Regions from separate parts of the Marinobacter sp. LQ44 genome, predicted to be linked through region 2. Evidence: predicted binding sites of a transcription regulator. Region 2 holds the regulator's gene; the other holds the start of a gene.
What was found. The regulator LexA, encoded in region 2, represses DNA repair genes until DNA is damaged. The targets are predictions, from matches to a motif close to CTGTNTNNNNANACAG.
Positions count from the first base shown of each region.

Region 1: a site for LexA is predicted at 9,187-9,202, ahead of recN (DNA repair protein RecN). Genes of this name have one in related genera too.

Region 1 is NZ_CP014754.1:1,647,363-1,658,158, forward strand. It holds gene carB (carbamoyl-phosphate synthase large subunit) at 1-2,701, opposite strand, end outside; gene carA (glutamine-hydrolyzing carbamoyl-phosphate synthase small subunit) at 2,783-3,913, opposite strand; gene dapB (4-hydroxy-tetrahydrodipicolinate reductase) at 4,376-5,179, opposite strand; gene dnaJ (molecular chaperone DnaJ) at 5,191-6,315, opposite strand; gene dnaK (molecular chaperone DnaK) at 6,394-8,319, opposite strand; gene grpE (nucleotide exchange factor GrpE) at 8,412-9,008, opposite strand; gene recN (DNA repair protein RecN) at 9,272-10,796, shown strand, end outside.
Region 2 is NZ_CP014754.1:4,106,085-4,116,880, reverse strand. It holds gene ASQ50_RS18825 (sigma-54-dependent transcriptional regulator) at 1-258, opposite strand, end outside; gene ASQ50_RS18820 (sensor histidine kinase) at 284-1,522, opposite strand; gene ASQ50_RS18815 (sigma-54 dependent transcriptional regulator) at 1,725-3,173, opposite strand; gene ASQ50_RS18810 (hypothetical protein) at 3,244-3,573, opposite strand; gene ASQ50_RS18805 (DUF1329 domain-containing protein) at 3,663-5,021, opposite strand; gene ASQ50_RS18800 (DUF6586 family protein) at 5,244-5,726, shown strand; gene ASQ50_RS18795 (hypothetical protein) at 5,788-6,048, shown strand; gene ASQ50_RS18790 (cell division inhibitor SulA) at 6,055-6,546, opposite strand; gene lexA (transcriptional repressor LexA) at 6,587-7,195, opposite strand; gene ASQ50_RS18780 (amidoligase family protein) at 7,361-8,362, shown strand; gene ASQ50_RS18775 (gamma-glutamyl-gamma-aminobutyrate hydrolase family protein) at 8,355-9,098, shown strand; gene ASQ50_RS18770 (SIMPL domain-containing protein) at 9,098-9,787, shown strand; gene ASQ50_RS18765 (translocation/assembly module TamB domain-containing protein) at 9,798-10,796, opposite strand, start outside.

The sequences.
Region 1 (10,796 bases), 2.0 Mb from region 2:
GGAACTTGTTGAACGGGAACACGGACTCTTTAACCGCGTAGTAGGTCGGCACGATTTCCTGAGTGAAGTTCAGTTCTTTCAGGCTTTTGCCAGACATAACCCGGGCCGCAACCGCGGCCAGAGACACGCCAATGGCCTTGGACACGAACGGCACGGTCCGGGAAGCCCGGGGGTTCACTTCGATCACGTAGATCTCGCCGTCCTGATAGGCCAGCTGCACGTTCATCAGGCCGATAACGTCCAGCTCGATGGCCATTTTCTTCACGGCCTCACGCATGTCGTCCTGCACCTGCTTGCTCAGACTGTAGGGCGGCAGGGAGCAGGCGGAATCACCGGAGTGAACACCAGCCTGCTCAATGTGTTGCATGATACCGCCGATCACAACATCAGTGCCGTCACTGATGGCATCGATATCTACTTCGATGGCAGCATTCAGGAAGTGATCAAGCAGTACCGGGCTGTCATTGGAAACCAGCACCGCGTTACGCATGTAGCGCACCAGTTCAGTTTCGTCATAGACGATTTCCATGGCCCGGCCACCCAGCACGTACGACGGGCGCACCACCAGCGGGTAGCCAATCTCGCGGGCCGCCACGATGCCTTCCTCGTGGCTACGCACAGTGGCGTTTTCCGGCTGCTTCAGACCCAGACGCTGGATCATCTGCTGGAAGCGCTCGCGGTCTTCGGCGCGGTCGATGGCGTCCGGGCTGGTACCGATGATAGGCACACCGGCGGCCTCCAGGCCACGGGCCAGTTTCAGCGGAGTCTGACCGCCATACTGGACAATCACGCCCTTGGGTTTCTCGACGTTGATGATTTCCAGGACGTCTTCCAGGGTGATCGGCTCAAAATACAACCGGTCGGAGGTGTCGTAATCGGTCGACACGGTCTCCGGGTTGCAGTTGATCATGATGGTTTCGTAGCCGTCCTCACGCATGGCCAGAGCCGCGTGCACGCAGCAGTAGTCAAACTCGATGCCCTGGCCGATACGGTTGGGGCCACCGCCGATGACCACAATCTTCTCGCGGTCGGACGGCTCCGCCTCGCACTCTTCCTCGTAAGTGGAGTACATATAGGCAGTGTCGGAGGCAAATTCAGCCGCACAGGTATCGACACGTTTGTACACCGGGCGGATGCCCAGATCGTGGCGCAGCTTGCGCAGGCTGACTTCGGAAATACCCAGCAGTTTGGCCAGGCGGGCATCGGAGAAGCCCTTGCGCTTGAGACGGAACAGGGTGGCCTTGTCGATATCGGCCTTACCGGCCGACTTGAGGGCCTGCTCTTCGCGCACGATGTCCTCGATCTGCACCAGATACCAGGGGTCTACCTTGGTGTGGCGGAACACTTCGTCCACGGTCATGCCGGCGCGGAACGCATCGCCGATGTACCAGATTCGCTCGGCACCGGGTACGTTCAGCTCCCGGGTCAGGGTTTCGCGGCTGTTCTCGGAGTCCAGCTCTTCCAGCTTTTCATCAAAACCTTCGGAACCCACTTCCAGGCCACGCAATGCCTTCTGCACCGACTCCTGGAAGGTCCGGCCAATGGCCATAACCTCACCGACAGACTTCATCTGGGTGGTCAGGCGGGCGTCGGCCTGGGGGAATTTCTCGAAGGTAAACCGGGGAATCTTGGTAACCACGTAATCAATGGACGGCTCGAACGAGGCCGGGGTGACGCCGCCGGTGATTTCGTTCTGCAGTTCATCAAGGGTGTAACCCACGGCCAGCTTGGCCGCGACCTTGGCGATCGGGAAGCCAGTGGCCTTGGACGCCAGCGCAGAGGAACGGGACACCCGCGGGTTCATTTCGATCACCACCATGCGGCCGGTGTCGGGGTTGATGCCGAATTGCACGTTGGAACCGCCGGTTTCCACACCGATTTCACGCAGCACCGCCAGCGAGGCGTTCCGCATGATCTGGTATTCCTTGTCGGTGAGAGTCTGGGCGGGGGCCACGGTGATGGAGTCACCGGTGTGCACGCCCATGGCGTCGAAGTTCTCGATGGCGCAGACGATGATGCAGTTGTCGTTCTTGTCCCGAACAACTTCCATCTCGTACTCTTTCCAGCCAATCAGGGATTCGTCGATCAACAGCTCGTTGGTCGGGGACAGGTCGAGACCGCGAGTACAGATTTCCTCGAACTCGTCCTTGTTGTAGGCAATACCACCACCAGAACCACCCATGGTAAACGATGGACGGATGATGCACGGGAAGCCGATGTCTTCGGAGATCTTCCAGGCTTCGTCCATGGAATGAGCGATGGCCGCACGCGGGCACTCAAGGCCGATTTTCTTCATGGCCTTGTCAAAGCGGTCGCGGTCTTCGGCCTTGTCGATGGTGTCGGCGTTGGCGCCGATCATTTCAACGCCATGCTTTTCCAGCACGCCGTGTTTTTCCAGGTCCAGCGCACAGTTCAGTGCGGTCTGGCCACCCATGGTGGGTAGCAGGGCGTCCGGCTTTTCTTTCTCAATGATCTTTTCGACCGTCTTCCAGGTGATGGGCTCGATGTAGGTGGCATCGGCCATGGCCGGGTCGGTCATGATGGTGGCCGGGTTAGAGTTCACCAGGATAACCCGGTAACCCTCTTCGCGCAGCGCCTTGCAGGCCTGGGCCCCGGAGTAATCGAATTCGCACGCCTGCCCGATCACAATGGGACCTGCGCCCAGGATCAGGATGCTTTGGATGTCTGTACGTTTTGGCATGTCTCGGTAAACCTGTCAGCAACTTTTGAATTCTTTCAGCGCGTACGATGCGCCAGTGAGCTATCTGTGATGGCCTTGCCCTCAGGCAGATCGCGCTTCCATCAGCTGGATAAACTCGTCGAACAGGGGCGCCACATCATGGGGGCCCGGGCTGGCTTCCGGGTGACCCTGGAAGCTGTAAGCCGGCTTGTCTGTGCGGCGAATACCCTGCAGAGTGCCGTCAAACAGCGACTTGTGGGTGGCTTCCACATTAGCCGGCAGGGTTGCTTCGTCTACCGCAAACCCATGGTTCTGGCTGGTAATCATCACGGTGCCTTTGGCAATATCCTGCACCGGGTGGTTGGCGCCGTGGTGGCCGTGGCCCATTTTCATGGTTTTGGCGCCACTGGCCAGAGCCAGCAACTGGTGACCGAGGCAGATGCCGAACACCGGGATTTCGGTTTCCAGCACTTGCTGGATAGCCGTGATGGCATAGTCGCAAGGCTCGGGGTCGCCGGGGCCGTTGGACAGGAAGATGCCGTCGGGATTCATGGCCAGCACTTCCGAGGCCGGGGTTTGCGCAGGCACCACGGTGATGTCGCAGCCACGGGCGGCGAGCATGCGCAGGATGTTGAACTTCACACCGTAGTCCCAGGCAACGACCTTGAATTTGGCGGCGGCCTGGTCACCGTAACCGTCTGTGATATCCCACTCGGTCTGGCTCCACTGGTAGGCTTTGTCGCTGGTGACTTCTTTAGCCAGATCCATGCCCTTGAGGCCGGGGAAGGCTTTCGCCAGTTCCAGGGCGCGCTCGGCGGTGGCGTTCTCGCCAGCGATGATGGCGCCGTTCTGGGAGCCTTTATCGCGCAGGATGCGAGTCAGGCGGCGGGTGTCGATGTCAGCAATGCCAACAATGTTGTTGCTTCGCAGGTACTCGCCCAGGCTCTGTTGGTTACGCCAGCTGCTGGCGATCAGCGGTAGATCACGAATGATCAGGCCGGCGGCATGGATGCGGTCCGATTCTACGTCTTCTTCGTTTACACCGGTGTTGCCAATGTGCGGATACGTCAGGGTGACGATCTGGCGCGAGTAGGACGGGTCGGTCAGGATTTCCTGGTAGCCGGTCATGGCAGTATTGAATACTACCTCGCCGCTGGTTTCTCCATCTGCGCCGATGGCGGTGCCGTAGAAGAGGCTTCCGTCTGCGAGTGCAAGGATTGCTGGTGTGCTCAAGGCTTGTATCCTCATCGAGTGGCGTAAGTTCGTCACGAACAGGAACGCAAGCGCAAATTCAGGTTGCAAAAAAGCGAGACAAGGTAAAAACCCGGTCCCGCTTTCTTATAAACTTTTCAAAGGTACGCTTGGTGCAGTCAAATCGCCTTATTGTAAGCTGTCTTGGCGTTTTCTGTCCACGTTGAATTCTTGCCGGGCGTAAGGCGGTTGTCCGGCAGGAGGGCTGGATCACCTTCCCGAAAAACGCTACGAGCACCCGCAGGCGGGTCCAGCCAGCAATCACAGATTGCTGTCGTTCGACTGCGCATGAAGCTTTGCTTCATAAACGCTTGTCTCACCCATGTGCGCTTCGCTCCGGCCATCCATGGCCTCCGAGATTTTCGGGAAGGTGATCCAGCCCTCCTACCTCAGAGCCCGCTGCTCAGAACTCTCTCGCTCGGGGTCAACTGTTCAAGAGCACATTCAGCCCTTCAGATTCAAGACATCCTGCATGTCATACAGTCCAGCGGCCTTCCCTTCCAGCCAGAGCGCAGCTCGCATCGCCCCTTTGGCGAAGGTCATCCGGCTGCTCGCCTTGTGGGTGATTTCAATACGCTCGCCTTCGGTGGCGAACAGAACGGTGTGGTCGCCCACCACGTCGCCGGCGCGGATGGTTTCGAAGCCGATTTCCTTGCGGGTGCGCTCGCCGGTGAAACCTTCGCGGCCGTAGACGGCGCATTCTTTCAGATCACGGCCCAGGGCGTCGGCTACCACTTCGCCCATGCGCAGGGCGGTGCCTGAGGGGGCGTCTTTTTTGTGGCGGTGATGGGCCTCGATGATTTCTACGTCGTAGTCGTCACCCAAAGTAGCCGCTGCGGTGCGCAGGAGGTTGAGGACGACGTTGACGCCAACGCTCATGTTGGGGGCGAAGACCACAGGGGTGGATTCTGCCGCCAAGGCCAACTGTTCTTTCTCGGCGTCGGTCATGCCGGTGGTGCCGATGACGATCATTTTGCCGTTGGCGCTGCAGAACTTTGCGTTTTCCAGGGTGAGGTCCGGGAAGGTGAAGTCCACCAGTACGTCGAAGTCGTTTTTGACGTCGTCGAGGCTGCCGGCCATTTTGATGCCGGTTTTGCCGATGCCAGTCATTTCGCCGGCGTCGGCGCCAATCAGGCTGCTGCCTGGCTCGACGATGGCAGCACCGAGTTCGAGGCCTTCGGTACCGTCTACGGCTTCTATCAGTACTTTGCCCATGCGCCCGGCGGCGCCGATGATTGCTACCCGCATCTGTTCTGCCCTCAGAATTTCATTTCGTCGAAGAAACTTTTCACACCCTCAAACCAGGAGGTTTTCTTCGGAGCATGATGGGTGCCGTTGTTGCCGCTGAGGGTTTCCTGGAACTCTTCCAGCAGCTCTTTCTGGCGCTTGGTCAGGTTGACCGGTGTTTCTACCATCACGCGGCACAGCAAATCGCCGGCAGGGCCACCGCGAACGGGACTAACCCCTTTGTTGCGCAGGCGGAAGAGTTTGCCGGTCTGGGTTTCCGGTGGAATCTTGAGTTTGACCCGGCCATCCAGGGTCGGTACTTCCAGTTCACCACCCAGGGCTGCATCCACGATGCTGATTGGCACTTCGCAGTATAGATTACGGCCATCACGGGTGAAGATGGAATGCTCGCGCACGGCAATCTGCACATACAGGTCGCCTGGCGGCCCACCATCAACGCCCATTTCGCCCTCTCCTGAGAGACGAATCCGATCTCCGGTATCCACACCGGGCGGCACTTTCACAGACAGGGTTTTTTCCTGCCTCACGCGGCCCTGGCCGTGGCACACTTTACAGGGATTCTTGATGACCTGACCGGAGCCCCGGCAGGTCGGGCATGCCTGCTGAACGGTAAAGAAACCCTGCTGCATGCGAACCTGCCCCATACCCTGACAGGTTCCACAGGTTTCCGGACGGGAGCCTTTTTCAGCACCGCTGCCGTCGCAGGCTTCACACTCTTTGTGGCCAGGAATATTGATCTTGACGGTTTTGCCTTTGACGGCTTCTTCCAGGTCGATTTCCAGGGTGTAGCGCAGATCGGAACCGCGAGTGTTGCGGCCCCGGCCACCGCCACCGAAAATGTCACCGAAGACATCACCAAAGATATCGGAGAAGCTGGCACCACCGCCGCCAAAGCCACCGCCGGCCTGGCCATCCACGCCGGCATGACCAAACTGGTCGTAGGCCGCACGCTTGCTGCCATCGGCAAGAATTTCGTAGGCTTCGCTGGCCTCTTTGAACTTGTTCTCGGCGTCTTTGTCGTCCGGGTTACGGTCCGGATGGTATTTCATCGCAAGCTTTCGGTAAGCCCGCTTTATGTCCTTCTCGTCCGCGTCCCGGGAGACCCCGAGTACTTCGTAATAATCGCGCTTGGCCATGCTTAAAACCCTGTTGCTATAACGCGGAAAACGCGGGGCTTACCCCCGCGTTTTCCAACTACCTGATGTACTTAGGATTTACTTCTTGTCGTCGTCTTTGACTTCTTCGAACTCGGCGTCCACCGCATCGTCAGCCGCCTGGGACTGGGCACCTTCCTGCCCGCCAGCCTGCTGCGCCTGGTCTGCCTGATCCGCGTACATCTTCTGTGCCAGCTCGGAAGACACTTCGGTCAGTTTCTGAGTCTTGGTTTCGATGGCTTCCTTGTCAGAGCCGGTCAGGGCTTCTTCCAGATCCTTGATGGCCGCCTCGATAGACTCCTTTTCACTGCCAGAAACCTTGTCGCCGGCTTCGGTCAGCGTCTTGCGCACGGCGTGAACCATGGCATCACCCTGGTTGCGGACCTGAACCAGCTCTTCGAACTTGCGATCTTCCTCGGCGTTGGCCTCGGCATCACGAACCATCTTCTCGATCTCGTCATCGTTCAGGCCAGAAGAAGCCTTGATCACGATGGACTGCTCCTTGCCGGTCGCCTTGTCCTTGGCAGACACGTTCAGGATACCGTTGGCATCGATATCGAAGGTTACTTCGATCTGCGGCACACCGCGTGGCGCCGGCGGAATATCCGCCAGGTCAAAGCGGCCCAGCGACTTGTTCTGGGAAGCCTGCTTACGCTCACCTTGAACCACGTGAATGGTTACGGCCGTCTGGTTGTCATCCGCTGTTGAGAACGTCTGCGACTTCTTGGTCGGGATGGTGGTGTTCTTGTCGATCAGCGGCGTTGCCACGCCACCCATGGTTTCAATACCCAGGGTCAGCGGGGTTACGTCCAGCAGCAGCACGTCTTTCACGTCACCGGAAAGAACAGCCGCCTGGATGGCAGCACCCATGGCAACGGCTTCGTCCGGGTTCACGTCTTTACGGGCTTCTTTGCCGAAGAACTCTTTTACCTTTTCCTGCACCAGCGGCATACGGGTCTGACCACCCACCAGGATAACCTCGTCGATTTCAGACGCCTTCATGCCGGCGTCCTGCAGGGCGACTTTACAGGGCTCCAGGCTACGCTGAACCAGGTCTTCCACCAGGCTTTCCAGCTTGGCGCGAGTCAGCTTCACGTTCATGTGCTTGGGCCCAGACGCGTCTGCAGTGATGTACGGCAGGTTCACGTCTGTCTGCTGGCTGCTGGACAGCTCGATCTTCGCTTTCTCACCGGCTTCCTTCAGGCGCTGCATGGCCAGGGAATCGCCGCGCAGGTCGATGCCACTGTCTTTCTTGAACTGGTCTGCCAGGTACTCGATGACTTTCAGGTCGAAGTCTTCACCACCCAGGAAGGTGTCACCGTTGGTGGCCAGAACCTCGAACTGATGCTCGCCGTCGACATCGGCAATTTCAATAATGGAGAGGTCGAAAGTACCACCACCCAGATCGTATACAGCAACTGTGCGGTCACCGCTCTTCTTGTCCAGGCCATAGGCCAGGGCAGCCGCGGTCGGCTCGTTGATGATCCGCTTCACTTCCAGACCGGCGATCTTGCCCGCATCTTTGGTGGCCTGGCGCTGGCTGTCATTGAAGTAAGCCGGCACGGTGATAACTGCTTCCGTTACCTTCTCGCCCAGGTAGTCTTCTGCCGTCTTCTTCATTTTCTTCAGAACTTCTGCAGAGATCTGGGGCGGTGCCATCTTCTGGCCCTTCACTTCAACCCAGGCGTCGCCGTTGTCGGCCTTGGTGATCTTGTAAGGCACCATCTTGATGTCTTTCTGAACCACATCGTCCTCAAAACGACGACCGATCAGACGCTTGATGGCGTACAGGGTGTTATGGGGGTTGGTGACCGCCTGGCGCTTGGCGGACTGACCAACCAGGGTCTCGTTATCGTCGGTGTACGCGATAATGGAGGGAGTCGTACGATCACCCTCAGCATTTTCAATAACCTTTACCTTGTCGCCATCCATGATGGCCACACAGGAGTTGGTGGTTCCCAGGTCGATACCAATAATCTTGCTCATCGAATCACTCCAAATCTTTCTGAATGCTGTCCCAGGGAGGTTTGCCCTGACTGTCGCTGTTTAATCGCTATATTGGCGCTTTAATCGGCTTTTCAAGCCTGCTCGTCGATTTTTGGTGCACCTTCCGCCTTGGCCACAACCACCATGGCGGGACGAACCACGCGACCGTTCAGCAGGTAGCCCTTCTGCACCACGGCAACTACACTGTTCGGCTCGGCATCTGGCGCGGGCACCATAGACATCGCCTCGTGCTGTTGCGGATCGAACGGTTCACCCACCGGGTTCACCTGTTCAACGTTGAATTTCTTGAGGCCGTTCATGAACAGGCCCAAAGTCATTTCCACACCTTCGCGAATGGAGCCAACCAGCTCCCCGGCGTTTTCATGACCTTCAGTACTTTCCACTGCCTTTTCAAGGCTGTCCGCCACCGGAAGGAGCTCTTTCACGAACTTTTCCAGGGCGAACTTGTGGGCCTTTTCCACATCAATTTCGGCACGACGACGCACATTCTGCATCTCAGCCTGGGCTCTCAGCGCCTGGTCCTGATATTCCTGCAACTGCGCCTTCAGCATTTCCAACTCGGAACCTTCTTCAGCTCCGGCGGTTTCTGCTTCGCCCTGCTCTTCTGTGGCGTTTACCGCCTCGTTCAGCTCGTCTACCTGTTCGTTACGCTTATCGTCAGCACTCATGACAACTCCTGATGACTTTCCCTGGGCCCGAGGGCCTGCGGCTAAATGAGCCCCGCCTTGCACAGGCAGGAAAATACGACTTTGCGAACGAATATGGGGCCCGCCCATCAGGTTTCAACCTCAAACGATGCATTCTTTCAGATTTTCACGATTCGATTGTTTGCAAACAGGAAAAACCCTGTATATATTCACAGAAACTGTATAGATCAACAGTGTTCAGACAATTTTCAGAGAGTCTCCAATCCTGAGCGGAGGTTATCGGCATGCTCACACAACTTATGGTCTCCAACTACGCCATCGCTGAACGGGTCGACCTGCATTTCAGCAAAGGCATGACGGCCCTGACCGGTGAAACCGGCGCTGGCAAATCCATTGTTCTGGATGCGCTCAGCCTGGCCATGGGCGGCCGAGCGGATGCCGGTGCCGTGCGCCACGGCGCAAAACGAGCCGATATCACCGCCAGCTTCGACATCTCACGTATTCCGATTGCCCGACAATGGCTGGAAGAACACGAACTGGATGACAAAGACGACTGCATCCTGCGCCGGACCATCAACAAAGATGGTCGTTCAAAAGCCTTTATTAATGGCCAGCCCTGCCCACTCTCCCAACTCAAGGACCTTGGCGGCCTGCTGATGGATATTCACAGCCAGCACCAACATCAGTCACTGCTGCAAAAAGACACTCATCGGAAGCTGCTGGACGAATTCTCCGGCGCCGAAGACCTGGCAGAGCAAACCCGGGATGCCTGGAAAGCCTGGCATAGAACCAGTCAGAAGCTGGAACAGCGGCGCCAGAACGCCGACGAGGCAGAGGCAAAACTGCAACTGCTCCGGTACCAGGCGGAAGAGCTGGACCGGCTTGCCCTGGGCGATGGCGAACAGGAAGCACTTGAACAGGAACAAGCGCAGCTGAGCCAGGCCGATGCGGTACTGCATAGCAGCCATCAGGCTGCCCTGCTGTGCACTGAGGACGAAACCAGTGCCGCCGACCTGGTGCGTCAGGCACTTCAGCAACTGGAGCAACTCCCAGTGGACGTTCCGGCACTGGCTGACACCATCCAGATGCTGACCGAAGCACAGATCCAGATTTCAGAAGCCGGGGACAACCTTCGGCACTTTGTTGAAGACTACGAAGCAGACCCCGCAAGGCTGGCCGAGGTCGAGGAACGCCTGAGCGCCATTTATCAGATGGCTCGAAAGCACCGCATCACACCGGAGGAATTGCCGGAACTGCACCAACGCCTGTCGAACGAACTGGAAGAACTGGACGGCGGCGAAGGCAGCCTCGAGCAGCTTGAGGCAGAGCAGCAAGCCCTGCGCAAACGGTTTGATGAACTGGCCGGGCAATTAACGGCCAAGCGGGAGCAGGCAGCGGCGGAACTGGATCAGCGAATTGCTCAGGAGCTTGCACAGCTGAGCATGCCGGCCGTCCAGTTTGTTACCAAACTGGGCCGCAACAGCAATGACGAACCGCCCCCCCACGGTATGGAAGATATCGAGTTCCTGGTCAGCGCCAACCCGGGGCAACCCGCACGCCCACTGGCCAAGGTGGCCTCCGGGGGCGAACTGTCTCGGATCAGCCTTGCCATTCAGGTAGTGGTCGCCCAGACCTCAACCACCCCTACCCTCGTATTTGATGAAGTGGACGTGGGTATTGGCGGCGGCACAGCCGAGGTGGTCGGGCGTTTACTCCGGTCTCTGGGCAGCAACGGCCAGGTGCTGTGTGTCACTCATTTGCCCCAGGTGGCAGCTCAGTGCCACCAGCACCTGTTCGTCAGCAAATTCA
Region 2 (10,796 bases):
CTGGCCATAGGCAGTGATCAGCATCATCGGCAGCCCGGGATAATGACGCTGTACTTCCGCCAGCAGCTCGTGACCAGACATGCCCGGCATGTTGACGTCGCTGACCACCATATCGACGGGGTCGCGAGCCAGGGCGGCAAGCGCCTCCTGGCCGCTGGCAGCTTCCCGCACCCGGAACTTTGCCAGCTCCAGGGTCGTGACCAGCGCCTCCCGCAGGTCCCTGTCATCCTCAACAATCAGAATCTGGGCCTTCGCCATGGTATCTGCCTCCAACGCCTATTCGTTATGTTCTGTCGGCCAGGGTCGGCAGCTGCAGTGTCGCCACTGCGCCGCCCTGCTCCGGCGAGAAAATAGAAAACCGGCCGTTATGGGCCTTGACCACCGCCTGCACCACGGCCAGGCCTAGACCGGTGCCGTGAGACTTGGTGGTGTAAAATGCTTCGGTGATCCTGCCGGACTGCTCTTTCGAAAAGCCCGGGCCATTGTCCAGCACCCGTATCTCCATACCTTCAGCGGACGACGCCAGTTGAACTTGCACGTCGGTGGCACCGGCTTCCAGGCTGTTGTTCACCAGGTTCATGCAGGCGCCGACCAGGGCATCGCGATTACACATCAATCGGCACTGGTCATCTACCCGGCTGTCCAGTGTCACATCAATACCACTGGCGGGTTTCAGACCCTCAACGGCCGCGGACAGGGAGGCCACCAGCTTGCCGGCCGACAACTCCTCCGCCAGGCGGGTTTCGCCACGGGCGAAAATCAGCATGTCCCGCACCTGCTGCTCCAGGTGAGTCAACCTCGACATCAGTCGTGAAGCACACCGCTGACGCAGCTCTTCGTCCAGATCCGGCTGGCTCAGGTGACCGCCGTACAAAATGGCGGCAGACAACGGAGTGCGGATCTGGTGGGCCAGAGACGCCACCATCCGGCCCATGGCAGACAGGCGCTGGGCATGGGCCAATTGTGACTGCAGCTGCCGGGTCTCGGTCAGATCGGTTAACAGAATCAACTGGCCGGGCTGGTTTTCCATGGTCCGGATTTCAATGCTGACGCGCCGGCCATCTTTAAGGGACACTTCGTGACCGTCATCACTGCGGGGAGAAAAGCAGCACCGGATCACATCCACCCAACGCTCGCCATCCAGGGGCTCCCCCAACAGCGCAATGGCCGCCGGATTGCACTGGCTGACCACGCCCTGCTGATCCAGCACCACCACGCCAGCCGGCAGGGCCTTGAGCAGAGTCGACAACCGGTCGGCCAACTGTTCCTTTTCCTCCAGCTCCTGCTGACGCTGAAGCGTCTCGTGGGAGAGTTCACCGGAAAGCTGGTTTACGCGGGATTCCAGGGTTCGGTAGGAGTCGGTAATCTGCCGGGACATGCGATTAAACAACTCAAGCGCAGAGTCCACGGCCTCATCACCCTGTTGTGGAAACAGAGCAGTGACCTTGTCATTAACATCAGCAGCGGCATTGGCACCTGACTTCTGGTGACCGGACTCCATGGCAACGCGTGCGTGACTCATAACCTTCCCCCTGACGGGCCCCGACCGGGCCAACGGATCTTTCGTTCAGGTTTGATTAAGCCAACACTATGCCAACTTGGTTTTTACTATATTTTTCAGAAGGTTAAGAAAACGACAAACTGGAAAACGACAAGTTTCCGTCGGTCGAAAATGCAAGCGGCGCCGAAGGTTACAAACCTTTGACGCCGCTCAGGGGGAGCGATCAACCTTCGTCTGACTCTTCCCGAAGGCCATATTTTCGGACTTTCTCCACCAGGGTGGTACGGCGAATTCTGAGTTTCTCGGCCGCCCGCGCCACTACGCCGGCAGCTTCATCAAGCGCCTGCTGAATAAGCTGCTTCTCCAGATTGGAGAGGTAGTCCTTGAGATCGATACCATTCACCGGTAACAGGGCCGGCGCATCCAGGCCCACCAGCCCGGGAATGGCCGATGGCATGCCGGTGTCCTCCACTGGGCGGTTCTCGTCATAGTCATCCACGTAGCGAAACTTCTTGGGCAGCTCCTGCACACCAATCACCCCGTAGGGATGCATGATGGCCAAGCGCTCAACCAGGTTGGCCAGCTCCCGCACATTGCCCGGCCAGTCATGGCGACACAGGCTCATAATGGCAGCGGAGTTCATCCGCAGTGAGCCGCGCTTCTCTTTCTCCATCCGGGAGATCAGCTCATTAATCAGCAACGGGATGTCTTCCACCCGTTCCCGCAGCGCCGGCATTTCAATGGGAAATACATTGAGACGGTAATAGAGGTCTTCCCGGAAATCGCCGGATTCAATCATGTCTTCGAGATGCTTGTGAGTGGCGGCAATCACCCGCACATCCGCAGACTGGGTACGGTTACTGCCCACACGCTCAAAGGTACGCTCCTGCAACACCCGCAGAATTTTAACCTGCATGTTCAGCGGCATATCCCCGATTTCGTCCAGGAACAGGGTGCCCCCTTCGGCCAACTCAAAACGCCCTACCCGGGCGGTAATGGCGCCGGTAAAGGCTCCTTTCTCATGCCCGAACAGCTCGCTCTCCAGCAACTCTGCGGGAATGGCGCCGCAGTTGACCGGCACAAACGGTTTATCCCGGCGAGAGGAATGATAATGCAGGTTACGGGCGACCACTTCCTTGCCGGTACCGGATTCACCGGTGATCAGAACGCTGACGTCTTTATCAGCCACCTGCTCCATCAACTGGCGCACCTGCTGAACCTTGCGACTGGTGCCCACCAGACTGCGGAACAACTGAACACCCCGCTGCTGCCCCCGCTCCTTGCTGCGACTGAACTGGTCGTGGTAGATCTGGGCCCGGTAGAGTGAATCCACAAACTTGGTGTAGTTCAGGGGCCACTCCATCCTGGCGATAATACGGTTTGCATCGTCTTCCGACACGCCCTTGAGGTCCGGATCACCCACCAGAAGAATCGGCAGCCCCTGGGCCAGTTTGCACACCCTCTGCACATGCGCAGTGCTGGCGGCGTCTTCGCCGTTGATGACGGCTACGCCGATACTTCCTTTGGTCTGCTCGTCGTCGCTCTCCAAAAGCGCCAATGCTTCGTCACCGGCCAGCACCTGCTCTTCGCCGACAAATTCCAGAATGGTGATCAGGTCCCTGCGCCTGGAGTCATCCTCACTCAGCACCAGCACTTTGTTATTTTTGGACATTCACGAGAATCTCTTTGGGAATTTGTGCGGTATTTAAGACTGTATAAGCTCAGGAGTCAATTTTATGACGCTATCTTTGGCGGTTTGTTGAAACGTTCTGATAAGCACGGGCCGCCGTACGGTTTTCATTGACGCCCTTGAGCGATTCCCGGGCTTCATCCCGGGCCTTGATTGCGGCCTGGTTTGCCGCTTCCACGAACTGATTCAAAGCGTCCAGGCGGTCCCTGATCAGGGCCGCATCAATGCGCCCCTGTTCCAGCGCCACCATTAACGGTTCAATTGCGGGTTTAACACGGGCATTCAGTTCCGAAAGTTGCTCCCAGTCCTGGGCAGCGAGGGCCTGGTCCAGCTCGGACCGGAGTTGATCAAGACTTTCAAGAAGAGCCTGGGGGTCTGCCATGCGATGTACTCCACGTTTTGACGGGATGTTGGAGCCTGGCAGTTGGTTGAGACGGGTGCCGCCCATAAGCAGGCAGCACCCGGGGAGGTTTACCGGCGCGCGGCCCTGCGGGCGGCGGCAGCGGTAAATTCGTTGCCCCGATACCCAGGCTCGAAATTGTAGGCCGGGTAGCCGTTATCCAGGCCATCGATGTAATAACGCTGTGCTTTCAGATCATACGTCATTTCCATGGTGGTCCAGAAGACCGGCACACTGTAATAGACAATGTTGTGTGCTTCGGATACGCGCCAGAGTTCACCAGCCTCGTTATATTCTTCCGTGGCCAGAATCTGCCAGCTGTCCTCATCAATGTAGTAAACACGGCGATCATAGATGTGGCTGATGCCGGTGCGTCGCTTGGCCTCGACCACCCACACCCGGTGAAGCTCGTATCGGGTCAGGTCCTGATTGATGTGGTTCGGCCGGATCACGTCATTTGGCCGAACACTTTCATCGTGCAGTTTGTAGGCGTTGTAGGGAACGATCAGTTCACGCTTGCCCTTAAGTTCCCAGTCGTACTGGTTGGGGGCACCGTTGTACATGTCCTTCTGATCGACTGAACGCAGAGACGAAGAGTTCGGCAGGTCCGTCTCATAGGCCAGATTTGGGGACCGGCGCAAACGGCGGGAACCGGAATCGTAACGCCATGCCAGCCGCGGTGAGCGAACCTGGTCAAGGGTTTCATGCACCAGGGTAATGGTGCCAGCCAGGCTGGACGGCGCGACGGTTTCGGTTTTCAGGTAGAAAATCTTGTTATCGATGTCTTCCAGCTCAGCGCCGGGGCGACTGTATGCAAAGAAATAATCGTACTGGTTGACGACAGGGTTGAATGAGCCGTCCCGCTGCGGCGTAGCCGATGCACTGCGGAACGACAGTTCCTCACCCCGGTATCGCAGAATATGGTTCCAGATCGCTTCCAGACCGTTCTGTGGAATGGGGAACGGACTGGTCATGATGGTGTCTCGAACACCGTTACCGTTATCCAGGAGTTCAGCTGTCAGAGCGTTCTGGTAAAACTTCTCGTAGACATGCTCGGGGAAAGCTGCTGTTCGGCGGGTCTGGTACACCGGCATGAAAAATTCCGGGCCGTACTGCTCCAGCATCTGAATGTGGCCGTCCGACAGTATGTCCCGGTACTGGTCCAGATTGTCACGGGTAATAACGTACAGCGCTTCGTCTTCCGGGAACGGATTAATCTCTACGGTACCTTCGCGCCAATTGGCCGGGGGTGAAGCCAACCCGCCAGTCCACGCCGGAATAGTGCCAGACTCGTTACCCGCCCGTTCTGCACCCACTGGTGTGAGATCATTCTTCAAACGCTCGGCCTCGGCCGGCGACACCTTTGCCAAGACAGGACCTGAACACCCCAATACCACCGCCGCAATAGCAGCAATTATCCGGTTTCGCATCCTTATTACCTCCAATAATGGACCACAAGACGATCAAAGCTTGTTCAATCTGTGTGCCTTTTTGCCAGTTTCAAACGACCGTTTCAAGTGATTGTTTGTAGTTTCTTGTGAGATGCAGCTATTCCGGGGAGCCCAGGGGAGGAGAAATTAGCGCGCAAAAATGATAGACTCTGACGGTTGTTCTGATTGGACTCTTGAACGCTCACGTAGTGCGGGTGGTAGATGGCATCACAATGGTACTCACTGGTAGCCCAAAAGCTTTTTCTGGCCAACACCTTACTCGCCAGGCTTGAGTCGGACACCAAGCGCTCCGCTGCGGAAACGGAAGCGCTGTCTCAGGGCTCCGCCGAGCTCCTGCTGCGGGCAAGGCAAACGCTGCTGGTCATGATTGCCCGATACCATCAGCACAAAGCCGAAAAACCGCAGACATTAGCAGAACTGGAAGCGCTGTTTCCTTACGAGGTACACGAGACCCGGCTTTTAAGAGAACTGGCAGAGACATCGGGAAGCTGGTGGAACCATCTTGATCAGGTTGAATCGGCTTTGAGCCAGCCTCCGACCACACGCAAGAATGTTACGGAAGAGAATATCATTGCGGTTTCCGTCGAACAGGGCCCGGACCGTTCCGCCGCAACACTCAGGAAGACTCTGGCGGCCATGACTGAACTGGCCAAACGGCTTGAGGAACAACACAGCGAGTGGTAGCCCCACCCTGTTGGCTAAATTCCCGCACCGAATCGAATACACCAAGACAAAGGTTGAACGAATGTCACCATCGTTTTTTGAAATCGTACAACTTGCCAATGGCGACTACGCCTTGCGCCGCATTGATGACGACGCAGCGCCGTTGGTGCGCATTTCCTTCTCGCAGGAGGCCAGGGAAATGATGGAAGACCGCGACATGAGCGTTGCCAAGGCGATGATTGCGGCAGGGATTGAGGCCGCTGGCAATATCGCACACGATATTGACTGGGACGATGACGACAATGATCTGGCCGAATCCCAGCCCCAATACACCCTCCACTGAACTCCTTTACCGATGACGCAGCACCACGCCGTGGCTGCTACCTTGCGCCGAAGCCTTTTGAAGGGACTCAAAGGCTGAACGCCCGAGCTTGTTAGTCCAGAGCACCACCGCATGACAGGTACCAGCACTCAAAGCCCGCTCAGCCAGCTGCTGTGCGGAGTAATCGTTGGTTGAGCGCAATACCAGCAACTCACTGGCCACAATACCGTGCATTTTCTGCCACTTGCCAACCAGGGACTGTGGCGGGTCAATCAGGGCCAGCCAGCGCTTCTCCTGGTTCAGCTGGGTGAGCATAGGGAGCAGCAACTGGACATTCTCTACCTGGCCTTCAGGAAGAATAATTTCCGTCACGTTACCGCCAAAATCCCTGGTTCCCCGACCGACGTCTGACGATGAGTGAAGGGCTGTGGCCCGTGCTTTTCCTGTAGACACCGTGCGGGCGGGCATGATGGCCGCCGGCTGGAACGCCATGTTCTGAGTGAAGCTTAACTGTTCCATTGCTCACCTACCTGCGCTAATCGTTTCTTATTGCTGGTTATCAATGCAAATCTGATCGGCGGATCACGCCCACACCCAGACCTTCGATAAACAACTCCTGTTCGGCCAGATCAATTTCAATCGGGGCGAACTCTTCGTTCTCCGCAATCAACCAGACCTTCGAGCCGTCCCTGCGAAACCGTTTTACCGTCACTTCTTCACCAACCCTGGCCACAACCACCTGCCCGTTATGAACATCCTGAGTGCGATGCACTGCGAGCAAATCACCGTCGAGAATGCCAATGTCTTTCATGCTCATGCCGCGCACGCGGAGCAGGTAATCGGCGGATGGCGAGAAAAATTCCGGTTGCAAAGTACAGTGCTCTTCAATGTGTTCCTGGGCGAGAATCGGGCTACCCGCCGCAACCTGGCCGACAACCGGTAACCCTGGGTCCTGCTCCACTTCCGGCAGTCGAATCCCCCGGCTGGCACCAGGCACCATTTCGATGGCGCCTTTCCTGGCCAGGGCCCGCAAATGCTCCTCTGCCGCATTGGCGGAGCGAAACCCCAGTTCGGCAGCGATTTCTGCCCGCGTTGGCGGGTAACCGGTTTCGTCTACGTACCGCCGGATGATATCCAGCACCTGGGACTGTCGCGCGGTCAGCTTCATGCATGTACTCCGGGTTTTCATCCTGGTTTTATATACAGTGATTTGACTATATACAGTGTTTTATCCAGTGTAAAGCCCGATTGAAATTTTCTGTCATGTAATCGGGCCGCTGCATATCGGTGTGTTATGGTTTAAGTCCGTGAATTATATGGATGCAAGGTGCCAATGAATTCGACAGAGCGTTGTGCGATGCCGGAGCGGCTTCGTAATCATCAAGGAGAAGAGCGTAGAGTTGGCGTGGAGATCGAACTCTCCGGACTGGGCTACGATGAATTGGTTGAACATGTCGCCCGCCTGCTCAAGGGCAGCCCGGAGCTGGAGTCGCGTTATGTCAGCCGTCTGGAGACTGACGCCGGAACCTTCACCATTGAGCTGGACTCTGACCCTGTGAAGGATCTTGACCTGGCGGACGAACGCCTGCCCGAGTCAATCCGCGAGCTGGGCACCCACGCCATGGATGTCATCGATTTTGCCGCAGAACGCATTGTGCCTCTTGAGATTGTCGGGCCACCTCTGCCCTTTTCCAGACTGGGCCTGATCGAAGAACTGGTAGACGAGCTGCGCGAACTTGGCGCGGAAGGCAGCCGGGAAGCGATTTATTTTGCTTTCGGCCTGCAACTCAATCCCGAACTGCCGGACCTGGAACCCGCAACCATTGTCACCTACCTGCAGGCCTTCGCGGCACTTTATGACTGGCTCAAATCCCGGCATCAGATTGACATAAGCCGAAAATTTACCACTTACATCGAGCCCTGGAGCAGCCGTTACACGGACATGCTGATGGCGGAAGATTATGCTCCCGACCAGGCCTCGCTGATGAAAGACTACCTGAACTTCAACCCGACGCGGAACAAGGCCCTGGACCTTCTGCCACTGTTTGCACATCTGGATTCAGAGCTGTTGCACGACTATGTGGACGACCCGAGAATCAAGAGCCGGCCGACGCTTCACTACCGGTTACCCGATTGCGATATCGACAACCCCCGATGGCATTTTTCCACGGTCTGGAACGACTGGGTGGTACTGGAGCAGATCGCAAACCATCCAGAGCACCTGAAAGAACTCAGGGAACTGTTCCGCGAAGCCCAGACATTCAGTTTTCGCAATCTCACCCGCTCATGGCGTGACACCACGGAACAATGGCTTAAACAGCGCGGTTATGTCTGAGATCTCAGAAGCACCAGAATCGCCGGGGATCACCATTGGCATCAGCGGCCCCGCCCGGCGCAGCACCGCCCACAGACTGATCAATCTGGGCCTGCGGCTGCATGGCGCCCACACGCACTACATTCGTCCCGGATCCAGCACGGACGTCTCCCTGCTCGATGGCCTGGTGCTCTCTGGCGGCACCCACGTACACCCCAACCGCTATGGCCAACAGCCACAAGTGACCGCGAGATACGACCTGAAACGGGACGAAACCGACTTCACGCTGCTTGAGCAAGCCGAGGAAATAGACATTCCGGTACTGGGTATATGCCGTGGGGCCCAGTTCATCAATGTCTTTCATGGCGGGTCGTTGTGCCAGAACGTGACCCCGCTGCGAATGAAAACCCGCCACCGCCCTTTGCTGCTACCCCTTCAAACGGTCCAGCTGGTCCAGGACAGCCGGATAGGCCGGCTGATGCACAGCACCCTGATTGGCGCGAACCGTATTCACAGCCAGGCGATTAAACACCTGGGGCGGAATCTCAGGGTAACGGCACTGGACAACGACCTGTTCGTGCAGGCCATCGAAAACACCGGGCAACAATGGTTGATGGGGGTTCAGTGGCATCCGGAATACCTGCTGTATCACACCGGCCACCGGCGGATTTTCAGCCACTTTGTGCATGCCGCCCGGGCTCGGAAACTGGAGCGGCTGCAAAGCCAAGATATGGCCTTTGGCCAGCAAGGAGACTGATGATGAAAAAATACACCAAAGCACTGGCCGCAACGGTGTTCGTGGCTTCATTGGCACCACTGGCCGTTTCCGCTGGCGAAGTGAGCCTGAGTGGGGAGGGCAGCGTTCGCTACACTCCGGACAGCGCCCGTTTGCAATTTACCGCCAGTGCCGAGCACAACCTCCCAGAGCGGGCTTCTGATCGCCTTTCCGAGACCATGGAGCAATGGCGCAAGGCGATACAGGGCATGCGCGACCAACTGGTGGACTATTCAGACGCCAACGTTAACCTGTATACCCGGTCACTACCGGTTCAGGAGCGTGGGCAACAACCGGAGCGAATGGCGGTGGCAAGCCAGACAGTCAGCTTTTCCATCGACAATCTTGAACTGCTGAACCCTCTGCTGGAACAGGCCCACAAGGCTGGTCTGCAATACCATCTGAGCGAACACCAGTTCTTCCATTCCGACGAAGAGCGCCTGCAACGTCAGGCACTGGCCAGGGCCATCGAGGATGCCCGCAGCCGGTGTGCCTTTGTGGCGGAACAGTTGGGCAAAACCTGTGGTGAGGTGAAAACCATCAACATCAATTGCGGCCACCGCCCGATGCCCATGATGATGGCGGAAGCAAGAGCCGCCAGCGACACCGTTTCCAGTATCGCCCCCCGGGAAATCCAGGCCAGCGTCAACGCCACCTTCAACCTGGATTAACAACCATCGATCAGAAATCCCGGGTGTAGAAGATATCCAGCGAGGCGGCCAGGCCACTGGCCGCCTCCAGATAGAAATACCGGCCCAGATCATATCGCAGTGCGACCGTGGTGATCGGTTCGAATATCCCGACGCCATACCTCAGGCTCAATTCATCGGTAATGTATCCGCTGGCCACCACCGCGGCCTCGTCTCCGGAGCCTTCCGTTTCCAGGGTGAGATTGCGAATGCCCAGCTCGTCTCCAATGCCCTGGGTCAATCTGCTGGCCTGGGTCAGCCCCAACGACAACGCAGCCTGCGCCATCTGGCCGTCATCACCGCGGCCTTGGGGCGGACGGCCCAGAATGATGTAGGACAACGCATCGCTTTGGGGCATGGAAGGTTCAGAGAACACCTCGGTTTCAGGGGCGTTCACGGGGCCGCTAAGCCGGATACCGGCAACAACAGTGTCTACTCTGCGCACTGCCTCTATGTCCAGGTAGGGTTCCGTCAGGGCACCCACAAACAGGATTCTCGCTCGCCGTAGTTCCAGATCCTGCCCAAATGCCTGGTATTGACCATTCACCAGTTGAAGCGCACCCCGGGTATCCATGTCGTTGCCAATCCGCAGAGTCCCCTCGAGATTCCCGGTCACACCGAAAGCATCAAACGCTACCCGGTCTTCGCCGACCACCACAGTCACGTCCATCACCATACGCCGGATGGTCGGCTCCTCGGTTTCAACTCCGACAATCACCTCATCTTCGGAGATAGAAACCGCTGACTCCGGAAGCCCCTTGATCTCGATCTCACCACGGGGTACTTCCACCCGTCCAGACACAGAGAGTTCACCACTGCGGAAAGCAATGGTGAGGTCTGGCCCGACTTCAACCCGGGCATAGGGTTCGACATTCACTGGCAGCCTATCGCCAACAATCGACAGCTCAATCTCGGGCTCCTGCTGCCAATTGATCATCCCCGAAAGTTGCCCGCTACTGCGGTCGTTACTGTTCCAGCGCCCGCTGATATC